DNA from 3 places in the Devosia sp. MDV22-iso42 genome. Region 1 is predicted to be linked to each of the others. Evidence: riboswitches for the same ligand, from Rfam matches in the RefSeq annotation. Region 1 holds a riboswitch; each other region holds the start of a gene.
What was found. A riboswitch is a leader RNA that binds a small molecule or an ion and turns the genes downstream of it on or off. The one in region 1 is predicted to bind cobalamin.
Positions count from the first base shown of each region.

Region 2: it holds a riboswitch for cobalamin, as region 1 does, so the genes downstream of both, cobW (cobalamin biosynthesis protein CobW) here and AC4NN3_RS01695 (ABC transporter ATP-binding protein) in region 1, are expected to answer to the same signal.
Region 3: it holds a riboswitch for cobalamin, as region 1 does, so the genes downstream of both, AC4NN3_RS08715 (energy-coupling factor ABC transporter permease) here and AC4NN3_RS01695 (ABC transporter ATP-binding protein) in region 1, are expected to answer to the same signal.

Region 1 covers NZ_JBZVWR010000006.1:2,916-6,179, forward strand. Annotated here, with positions in the region: gene AC4NN3_RS01685 (CobW family GTP-binding protein) at 1-531, shown strand, start outside; gene AC4NN3_RS01690 (WD40 repeat domain-containing protein) at 528-1,550, shown strand; cobalamin riboswitch at 1,593-1,811, shown strand; gene AC4NN3_RS01695 (ABC transporter ATP-binding protein) at 2,093-2,896, shown strand; gene AC4NN3_RS01700 (ABC transporter substrate-binding protein) at 2,908-3,264, shown strand, end outside.
Region 2 covers NZ_JBZVWR010000014.1:72,060-75,323, forward strand. Annotated here, with positions in the region: gene AC4NN3_RS17450 (hypothetical protein) at 1-208, opposite strand, end outside; gene AC4NN3_RS17455 (alkylphosphonate utilization protein) at 208-426, opposite strand; gene cobW (cobalamin biosynthesis protein CobW) at 493-1,548, opposite strand; cobalamin riboswitch at 1,679-1,859, opposite strand; gene AC4NN3_RS17465 (DUF2164 domain-containing protein) at 2,060-2,314, shown strand; gene AC4NN3_RS17470 (DMT family protein) at 2,409-2,765, shown strand; gene AC4NN3_RS17475 (zinc ABC transporter substrate-binding protein) at 2,797-3,264, opposite strand, start outside.
Region 3 covers NZ_JBZVWR010000007.1:256,227-259,490, forward strand. Annotated here, with positions in the region: gene AC4NN3_RS08700 (ribbon-helix-helix domain-containing protein) at 1-167, opposite strand, end outside; gene AC4NN3_RS08705 (SspB family protein) at 177-665, opposite strand; RNA gene ssrA (transfer-messenger RNA) at 777-1,133, opposite strand; cobalamin riboswitch at 1,207-1,417, shown strand; gene AC4NN3_RS08715 (energy-coupling factor ABC transporter permease) at 1,471-2,151, shown strand; gene AC4NN3_RS08720 (DUF1003 domain-containing protein) at 2,265-2,855, shown strand; gene AC4NN3_RS08725 (YdeI/OmpD-associated family protein) at 2,859-3,059, opposite strand.

The sequences.
Region 1 (3,264 bases):
CAGCTGGCCTTTGCCGACCTGGTGGTGATCAACAAGACCGATCTGGTCAGCGCCGAGGAACTGGCCGCCGTGGAGGCGCGCATCCGCAAGGTCAACCCGCTGGCTGCTATAGAGCATGCCAAGCGCTGCGACCTGCCGCTCGACCGGGTCCTGGGGCGCGACGCCTTCAATCTGCAGCATGTGCTTGAGGTCGAGCCGAACTTTTTGACCGAAGACCATGCGCACGACCATGACGAGGAAATCGGCAGCGTGTCGCTGGTGAGCGAGAGCCCGCTCAACGAAAAGGCCTTCTCCACCTGGATCCGCCAGGTGACGCAGACCTTTGGCACCGACATCCTGCGCATGAAGGGCATCATCGCCTTCAAGGACGATCCGGAGCGCTTTGTGGTGCAGGGCGTGCACATGCTGCTCGAGGGCGATTACCAGCGCCCCTGGAAGGCTGATGAACCGCGCCAGAGCCGCCTGGTTTTCATCGGCCGCGACCTGCCCGAGCAGCTGCTGCGGACCGGCTTTGCGCAGTGCCAGGCATGATGACCGGATTTGTTTCTGACCGGCCCGAGCCAGCGATCCGGGCGCGGGTGGCCGATTGGCAGCTCGGTGCACCCGGCACCGGGCTGGTCTGGCTGCACGATAGCTTGGTGGCCGCCTCCGGTGACGGCAGGCTCCATTTTGCCGGCGCTGATGATCACGCGCTCACCTCCATGGACCTGCACCAGGGCGCCATCCTGGCGCTCGCCGCCCATGCTGCTGGCGGCCGCGTGATTACCGGCGGCGATGACGGGCGCGTCATGGCGGCAAGCCAGGACGGCAGCGAAAAACTGCTCCACCAGCCCGGCCGCTGGATCGACGCCGTTGCCGTTGGCCGTAAGGGCCAGATTGCGGTCGGCATCGGCAAGCAGGTCCAGCTTTGGCTGGGCGATGAGCGCCATTGCAAGGACATGCCGTCGACAGCGGCAGGCCTCGCCTTCGATGCCAAGGGCGCCAGCCTGGCGGTGGCCCATTATGGTGGCGTCAGCCTGATCGACGCCGCCCATCCCAAGCGGGAACCGCGCCTGCTGGCCTGGAAGGGCTCCCATATCGGGGTGAGCTTCAGCCCCAATGGCAAGTTTGTCGTGTCGATCATGAGCGAAAACGCGCTGCATGGCTGGCGCGTCAAGGACGCGGTCAATATGGCCATGTCCGGCTATCCCACCAAGCCACGATCGTTGTCCTGGTCGGCCGATGGACGGCTCTTGGCATCCTCGGGCGCCGACGGCGCCATCGTCTGGTCCTTTGCCGGACGGGAGGGGCCGATGGGGACATCGGCGATCAGCCTGGGGGAACGCGGCGTGCCGGTGACCGCCCTGGCCTGGCACCCTAGCGCACCCATGCTGGCACTCGGCTATCGCGACGGCGCGGTGCAGCTGTGCCGGTCCGAAGACGGCGCCATGCTGCCCATGCACGAGGCCGATGGCGATCCGGTCGCTTTTCTGGCCTTTGCCGCCCATGGAAGGCAGTTGGGGGCGCTGAGCACGGCGGGCAAGTTGTGCCGGTTTGATCTGGCGGGGTGAGGGGGCTTGCCTGCGCCCTTGACTTCAGGGGGCCAGGATGGCTTGTTGCGCCATGTTGAAGGTTCCTTCGCGGCCCGCCGGCCAAAGGGGATTAAAAGGGAACACGGTGCGACGTACCCATCAGGGCGCAAAACCGTGGCTGCCCCCGCAACTGTAAGCGGTGAGTTCTGCTGGAATCGCCACTGATCCTCTTGGATCGGGAAGGCCCAGACAGCGCATAGACCCGTGAGCCAGGAGACCTGCCATCGACATATCTTCAACCCGGCCGGGGTGTGCCGCGGAGAACGATGATGGCGCATGACGACATTACTGCTGGTCTATGCCTGATGGGTTCGCCTGGTCTGCCCCGCCTTTTAGCGGGGGGGTCCGGTGGAACAGGCGCGTCCATGCCACCCAGATAGTTGCCACGGGCAACCTGGCCGATCGGCGCTGAACCAGCCAGTAGCTGCGATTGCAGGTTGCCGATCTACTCTACGTAATGTAATAACATCACATTCGTCTGGATATCTGCGACGAGTGCCCAATCGTCTGCGGAGTCTGGCATGATCGCGCTGCAACATTCCCTCGGCCCACGCCCCGCTGGCCTCAGCGTGAACCAGTTGAGCTGGGGTCCGAGCCCGCAGCAGGCGATCATTTCGGGACTACACTTTTCGGTGCAGCCGGGACAGATGCTGGCCGTGGTCGGCCCCAATGGCGCCGGCAAATCCAGTCTGCTGCGCTGCCTCTATCGCTATCACCGGCCCACGGCTGGTCTGGTGCAACTTGATGGGCAGGACCTCTGGACACTCCGGCCCAAGGCCGTGGCGCGGCGGATTGCCACCGTGCTGCAGGAACCGGCCAGTGATTTCGGCCTGACCGTGGCCGAAGTCGTCGCCCTGGGACTGGCGCCGCATCAGGGCCCTTTTGCCGCCGTCGATGAACAACCGGTGCTTGAGGCGCTGGCCTTGCTCGGCCTTATCGCCCTGGCACCGCGCAATTTTGCCAGCCTGTCGGGTGGCGAGAAGCAGCGCGTGCTGATTGCCCGGGCGCTGGTGCAAAAGCCCGACCTGTTGATCCTGGATGAACCGACCAATCACCTCGATATCCGGCACCAGCTCGAAGTGCTGGCTCTGCTGGCCGCGCTGCCCACCACGGTGGTGGTGTCGCTGCACGACCTGGCCCTGGCCTCCGCCCATGCCGACCAGGTTCTGGTGCTCGACCAGGGGCGGCAGGTCGATATCGGCCGTCCGCTCGACGTGCTGACCCCGGCAGCAATCGACCAGACCTTTTCGGTCGCCACCACCATCGACAGCCATCCCGCGACGGGCCGTCCCCGCTTTTCCTTTCACCTTCCCCTCAAAGCCTAAGGAGTTTCTGCGTGCGTTTCGTTCATACCCTGCTGGCCACAGGCCTGCTGCTCGCCTCGGCGTCGGCAGCCCAAGCCTTTCCCGTCACCGTCAAGAGCTGCGCCCGCGAGGTGACCTTTGCGGCGCCGCCGCAGCGCGCGGTGTCCAATGACGTCAACCTCACCGAAATGATGCTGGCGCTCGGCCTGACCGACCACATGGTCGGCTATACCGGCGTGTCAGAATGGAAGACCCTCGACGAAACCCTCCGCCAGGATGTCAAGCAGCTGCCCGAGCTCTCGCCGGACTATCCCAGCAAGGAGGTCCTGCTCGGCGCCGATGCCGACTTCTACTTTGCCGGCTGGAACTACGGCATGAAGGTGGGGGGC
Region 2 (3,264 bases), on a different contig from region 1:
CGGCAATGCCGGACGGGGTCAAGCCGAAGAGGTAGCCGATGGCCAGCATCTGCAGCAGCTCAAAGGGCAGCGCGCCGGCCTCGAACTGCCAGCCCGGGACAAGAATGGCGGTGATAAAGACCAGCGTGCCCAGCAGCGGGCCGGCCAGCAGGACCGTCAGGAAACGGGCGAGCGGAAAGGCGCTGGCACTGGCGGGGGTGGCAGTCATCAGGCCTTCTTGACGAACTCGGTGCGCAGGACCAGGCCCTTGACCTTTTCGGCATTGCACTCGATTTCGGCGGTGTCGCCGGTCAGGCGGATATTCTTGACCAGGGTGTCGCGCTTGAGCGTCACCGAGGTGCCCTTGACCTTGAGGTCCTTGATCAGCGTCACGGCGTCGCCGTCATTGAGCTGGGTGCCGTTGGCGTCCTTGGTGATTTCGGTCATGGTTTTTCCTTGGTTGGGCGCCGACCTGACCACCCGCGAGGGAGGCCAGATCGACGCAAGAGCGCATTATGCGGCGACGGCGAGCGCTCGCTGCAGACTGGCGGTAATCGCGGCGCGGTCGAGCGGGCTTTCGCCGATGACAACCAAAGCCGTGTCGCGGCTTTCGCCGGTCTTCCAGGGGCGGTCGAAATAGGCGCTGACGCGGGGGCCGACGGCCTGGATGGCGAGGCGGGCATTGGCGCCGGGAACGGCGGCAAAGCCCTTGAGACGCAGCACGTCATGCTCGCGGATGGTGGCCTCGATGATGGCGAGCAGCTCATCCTTGCCGGCAATGGACGGCAGGCGGATGGAGAAGCTGTCGAAATCGTCGTGCTCGTGCGTCTGGCCGCCGTGCTCAAGCTCGTGATGGCTTGGGCGGTTGGCAATATCGTCCTCGCTGCCCATACCCAGGCCGAGCAGAGCCGTGATATCGACATGGCCATTGCTGGCGCGGATGACGCCGACGCCGGGGCGCAGTTCGGCGCGGATATTGGCCTCGACCTTGTCGAGCATGGCGGCGTCGAGCAGATCGGCCTTGTTGATGACGACCAGATCGGCCACCGAAAGCTGATCCTCGAACAGTTCGCCCAAGGGCGTCTCGTGATCGAGCATTTCGTCCTGGCGGCGCTGGGCGTCGACGGCCGCTTCGTCGCTGGCAAAACGGCCTTCGGCCAGAGCCGAGGCGTCGGCGACGGTGACGATGCCGTCAATGGTGACCTGGGCCTTGATTTCGGGCCAGTTGAAGGCGCGGATCAGCGGCTGGGGCAAAGCCAGGCCGGAGGTCTCGATAATGATGTGGTCGAACTTGTCGGGGCGGGCCAGCAAAGCCTGCATGGTGGGGATGAACTCGTCGGCCACGGTGCAGCAGATGCAGCCATTGGAGAGCTCGATCATGTCCTCCTCGCGGCAGGTTTCATCGCCACAGCCGGCCAGGATATCCTTGTCGACGCCGAGATCGCCGAACTCATTGATGATCAGGGCAATGCGCTTGCCCTTGGGGGCATGGGCCAGCAGGTGGCGCACGAGGGTGGTCTTGCCGGCGCCGAGAAAGCCGGTGATGACGGTGGTGGGAATCTTGCTCATGCCGGCACCCCGCAAAGGCGGCAGCTGGGCAGGACGGAATTGGGGCAGCATAGGGTCTGCGTCATGACATCTCCTGGCCGTCCACCCGACGGCGCAAAGGGTTAAGGGCTCTGCGCCCGGATGGTGTGATGGCAGGTCTCCTGGCTCGCGGTGATCACCACGCCCCTCGCCTTCCCGGCAGCTTGGCTGCCAGTGGCAATTGAGGGGAATGCACCGCTTACAGTTGCGGGGGCAGCCACGGTCTTGCGCCCTGATGGGTACGTCGCACCGTGTTCCCTTAGTCCAGCACAAGCGCGTCAAACGCCTGAACCGGGTATCCTTCCGGCACGGAGCCTTCGGGAACCAACACGGGAAGTGGTGTGCCACCAAATGGCGCGGACTGCAATGTCTGGCCGGCCGTTGCACGGAAAAGGCGGCCGACGTCAAGCCGAGAGGGGCGCAAAGGCGGCGATTTCCGCCCGGCAGCGGCAGGCGACTCGGGCTAGATCAGGACAGAGCCAGGAGACGCGCGATGAAACCGATCAAGTTCAGCAAGGACGAAACCAAGGCCATTGTCGGGGAGATCAAGGATTATTTCCGCGAGGAACTCGACCAGGAGATCGGCAGCATACCGGCTGAACTGCTGATGGCGTTCTTTGCGGAAAAGATGGGCGCCTATTACTACAATCGCGGGGTCTATGACGCCCAGAGCGCGCTCAAGGAGCGGATGGACAGCCTGCATGACGACCTCTACGGGCTCGAGCAGAAGACCAAGCATACCCGCTGAGCGGGCGAGACCTGCAAGAAACCGACTTTCCGAGGGCAGACAGTCCGGCTAGATAGCGCCGCCGGCTGCTGACCGGTTTGTTGAGGAGGAAGCCTTGGGCTTCAATTTTGCCACGCTGGCCCCGATCGGGCTGCTGCTTGCATCCAATGTGTTCATGACCTTTGCCTGGTACGGGCACCTGAAATGGCCCGGCTCGGCGTTGTGGGCGGCGGTGCTGATCAGCTGGGGCATTGCGTTTTTCGAGTATTGGCTGGCCGTGCCGGCCAACCGGATCGGCTATGGCGTCTATTCGGGGGCCGAGCTCAAGACCATCCAGGAGGTGATCTCGCTGTCGGTCTTCGTGCTGTTTGCGGTGTTCTACCTGGGCGAGAAGCTGACCTGGAACCACGGCATCGGCTTCGGCATGATCGCGCTGGGGGCGTTCTTCATCTTCAAGGGGCCGCTGAAATAGCCAGCCCGGCGGACCGGGCTGGCAGAGCGCATTAGCCGAGGCAATCGACCAGGCTGGTGGCAAGGCCGCGCAGCAGGGTGGGATAGAGGTCGGGGCCTTCGGTGAGGGCGCCGCCTTCGGGGTCGAGAACACCAGCCTTGGCCGGCGTGCCCTCGATGATGGCCGAGATGATGGTGGGTTCGAAATTGGGTTCGGCAAAGACGCAGGTGGCGCCGAGCGTGCCGACCTTGGCCTTGAGTTCGTCAATGCGGGCGGCGCCGGGCGCCACCTCGGGGCTGACGGTGACCGAGCCGGCGACATTGAGACCGAAGCGGCTTTCAAAATACTGGTAGGCGTCGTGGAAGACGATGAAGGGCTTGTCGGCGACTGGCGCCAGGGTGGTGCTGAGTTCTGCCTGCAGCGCGTCGAGCTTGACCAGCTCGGCCGCGGCATTGGCCTGGTAGGCTGTCGCATTGTCGGGATCGGCGGCGGCCAAGGTGGTGGCGATCTGGGCGACCAT
Region 3 (3,264 bases), on a different contig from region 1:
GCCGCCGATGAAAGATTGGTGGTCTGCCGGTCGGCGTCGATGCTGGCAATCAGGGCGGTCATGGTCTGCCCGGCCTCATGGGCCATCAGTTCCAGCGCCGCCCAGAATTCAGGCTCAAGCGCAATGGAGGTGCGGTGGCCGGCGATGGACAGGGAACGCTTGTCCATCGGCGGGGTTCAGGGCTTCTTGCGGAAGGCGTCGAGGCTGACGACCTTTTCGCCGGGCTTTTCGCTCTCGGTGCCCGCCGCGCCGGCTTCGGCCTCAACGGCGTCATCCTCGGCATTTTCGACCATTTCGGCGCCCGGCGCGGTCTGCGGATCAAACTGCAGGCCGAACTGGACCGACGGATCGAAGAAGCCTTTGACCGCCGAAAAGGGAATGACGAGGGTTTCGGGAATGCCGTCGAAGGACAGGCCGACCTCAAAACCGGTCTCGGACACCTTGAGGTCCCAATACTGGTTCTGGATGACGATGGTCATTTCCTTGTCGTACTGGCCGAGCAGCTTCTCGCTCAGGCGCACGCCGGGGGCGCGGGTCAGGAAGGAAATGAAGAAGTGGTGCTCGCCGGGCAGGCCGGTCCGGGCGACTTCCGCCAATACCTTGCGCACGACGCCGCGCAGGGCTTCCTGGGCGAGAATATCGTAGCGCATGTGGTCTTCGGCCATGGTCACCCTTCCGGTGCTGAGAGATAGAATCCCGAACGGCCCATATCAGCCCTACGTTCCGTGCGATTTCAAGAACTAAAGCTTGTCGGCTGCCCGGTACCTGAAAATGAAAGTGCAGGCTTCTGTTGCCAGGTGCCTGCGAACCCCGCCTGTCACCCGGCTAGGGGTGGAGGACTTAATTTCCCAATGCTAGCACTGCTTACGCAGCGAGAGCGACTGGAGCCTTATTGTTGTCATTTGCAACTATAAGTTTCGGACCGATAACGGTGGTACCTCACCGAGCAAAAGCACACCCTTTACACCCTCGTCGATCCTGTTTCGCCCCCATTGGCTGCCCCGAAAAGGGGTAGATGGTGGAGGCGCCGGGTACTGCCCCCGGGTCCGAATGGCTTATTACGATGACAATTTATCGCCATAGCTCTTGCGAGCAATCCCTATATAGGCGCGCTGCCGGTGCGATGCAAATGCTGCGACAAATTTCTGCTTGATGCGGGCGGGTGCTCCGGCCCCTGCATGGCGCTTGTCCCGGCACGGCGTCATGCGCTAACGTGATCGTGATGGTTTTCGCCCCCGCATGCGCGGGGCGGATGAAAAGGGAACACGGTGCGGCGTATCCATCAGGAGCCAAAACCGTGGCTGCCCCCGCAACTGTAAACGGTTTTCGGCCGCAATATGCCACTGACGCCAAGTCGGGAAGGCGCGTGCCGATGCAATCCGTGAGCCAGGAGACCTGCCATCAAGTGCGAGCACAGCCGTGCTCATTGACGACAGCAGGCCGCACGGTGGGTGCGGAGAGGAGACAGACATGCATATCGAACCGGGCATCGTTGACGGTGCCAAGATTACCCTGAGCTACGCCACGGCCGCCGGATCGTTCGGGCTGGCCGGCAAAATGGCGCTCGACACGATTCGCACCGAAGGCGCCGGCGCCCTGGCGCTGCGGAGCCTTTGCACCACGGCGCTGGTATTCAGCTTCTTCGAGGTGTTTCCGCACCATGCCGTCGGCGTGTCGGAAGTCCACCTGATCCTGGGCTCGACCCTGTTCCTGATCTTTGGCGCCGGCGCGACCGGGCTGGGCCTGGCCCTGGGCCTGCTGCTGCAGGGCCTGTTCTTTGCGCCGTTCGACCTACCGCAATATGGCATGAACGTCACCACGCTGATCGTGCCGCTTTTTGCCATGACCTTCCTGGCCAAGCGCATCATCCCGCAGGCCACGGCCTACAAGGACGTCGGCTACGGCCAGGCGCTGATGCTGTCGACTGCCTATCAGGGCGGCACCGTCGCTTGGGTCGCCTTCTGGTCGCTCTATGGCGGCGGTCTTGGAGCGCAGAACCTGGCCGCCACGGCCAGCTTCGGCGCCGCCTATATGCTGGTGATCGTGCTGGAGCCGCTGATTGACCTGGGCGTACTGGCTTTGGCCAAGCTCTCCGGCGGCTTCAAGGGCCTGCCCCTGTTGCATAACCGGCTCTACCACGCCGGCGCCTGACGTTTACGGCAGCCTCGCCCAGCGGGGCTGCCACCCGTCCGGACCGCTGTTTTAACGACCCGCCTCGACCGCGATCGGTATAGACTGGCCGTCACACTAGTGGTGAGGCTGGCATGGCGACGACGACATCTGACAAGCTCGGTCACGCGGCCGAGCGGTTTCTGGACAAGGGCGAGACCGCGCTCGATGCGCGCGAGCGGCATGTGCTGGAAAAGGCGCTGAGCCGGCAGACGCTGGCGCTGGACACCAGCAAGACCTTTGACGAGGATGCTACCTTCGGCCAGCGGCTCGCCGATGGCGTGGCCGCGTTCGGCGGCTCCTGGACGTTCCTGATCTTCTTTGGCCTGGCCCTGCTGGCCTGGGTGGCGAGCAACCTGCTGATGGCGGGCCGGGCGCCCGACCCCTATCCCTTCATCTTCCTCAACCTGATCCTGTCGATGCTGGCGGCCGTGCAGGCGCCGGTCATCATGATGAGCCAGAACCGGCAATCGGCCAAGGATCGCCTGGTCACCAGCCATGACTACGAGTGCAACCTCAAGGCCGAGATCGAGATCATGGCGCTGCATGACAAGATCGACCAGATGCGCAATGACGATCTCAAGCGGCTGATCGGCCAGCAGCAGGAGCAGATCGCCCTGCTGACGCGTCTGGTGCAGGGCCATCTTGATGAAGGGGCGAACCCGGACGGCACCCGGCCGACGTGAGCGCTAGCGCTTCCAGGCCATGCCCATATAGACGTCGCCGGCCCGCAGTTCGGCGAGCATCTGCTTGAGATGCTTGTGCCTGGTGTCGTCGCGCTTCACCTTGTTGATCCACAGCAGGTAGTCGTTGCGCTGGTAGGGCGGGCGCGCCTCATAGGCGGGGCGCAATCCGCTGGCGTCGAGCGCCTCGCGGACGAAGTCGGGCATGGGCTCCCGTTTTCGCAAAGGACGCAGGACCGGGCTCATCTTGTTTCCTCATCGACCTGGTGACGACAGTGTTCAGCGCTCATATATCGCCTCCTGAATCTTGATCGCAGGAAGGCTATCAAAGCACTGCGGACAGGCTTTGTCAGGACGCGATGCGGTATTCCCCTACCGAGGGCCAGCTTCAACATGGATCGAAGGCGCAGCC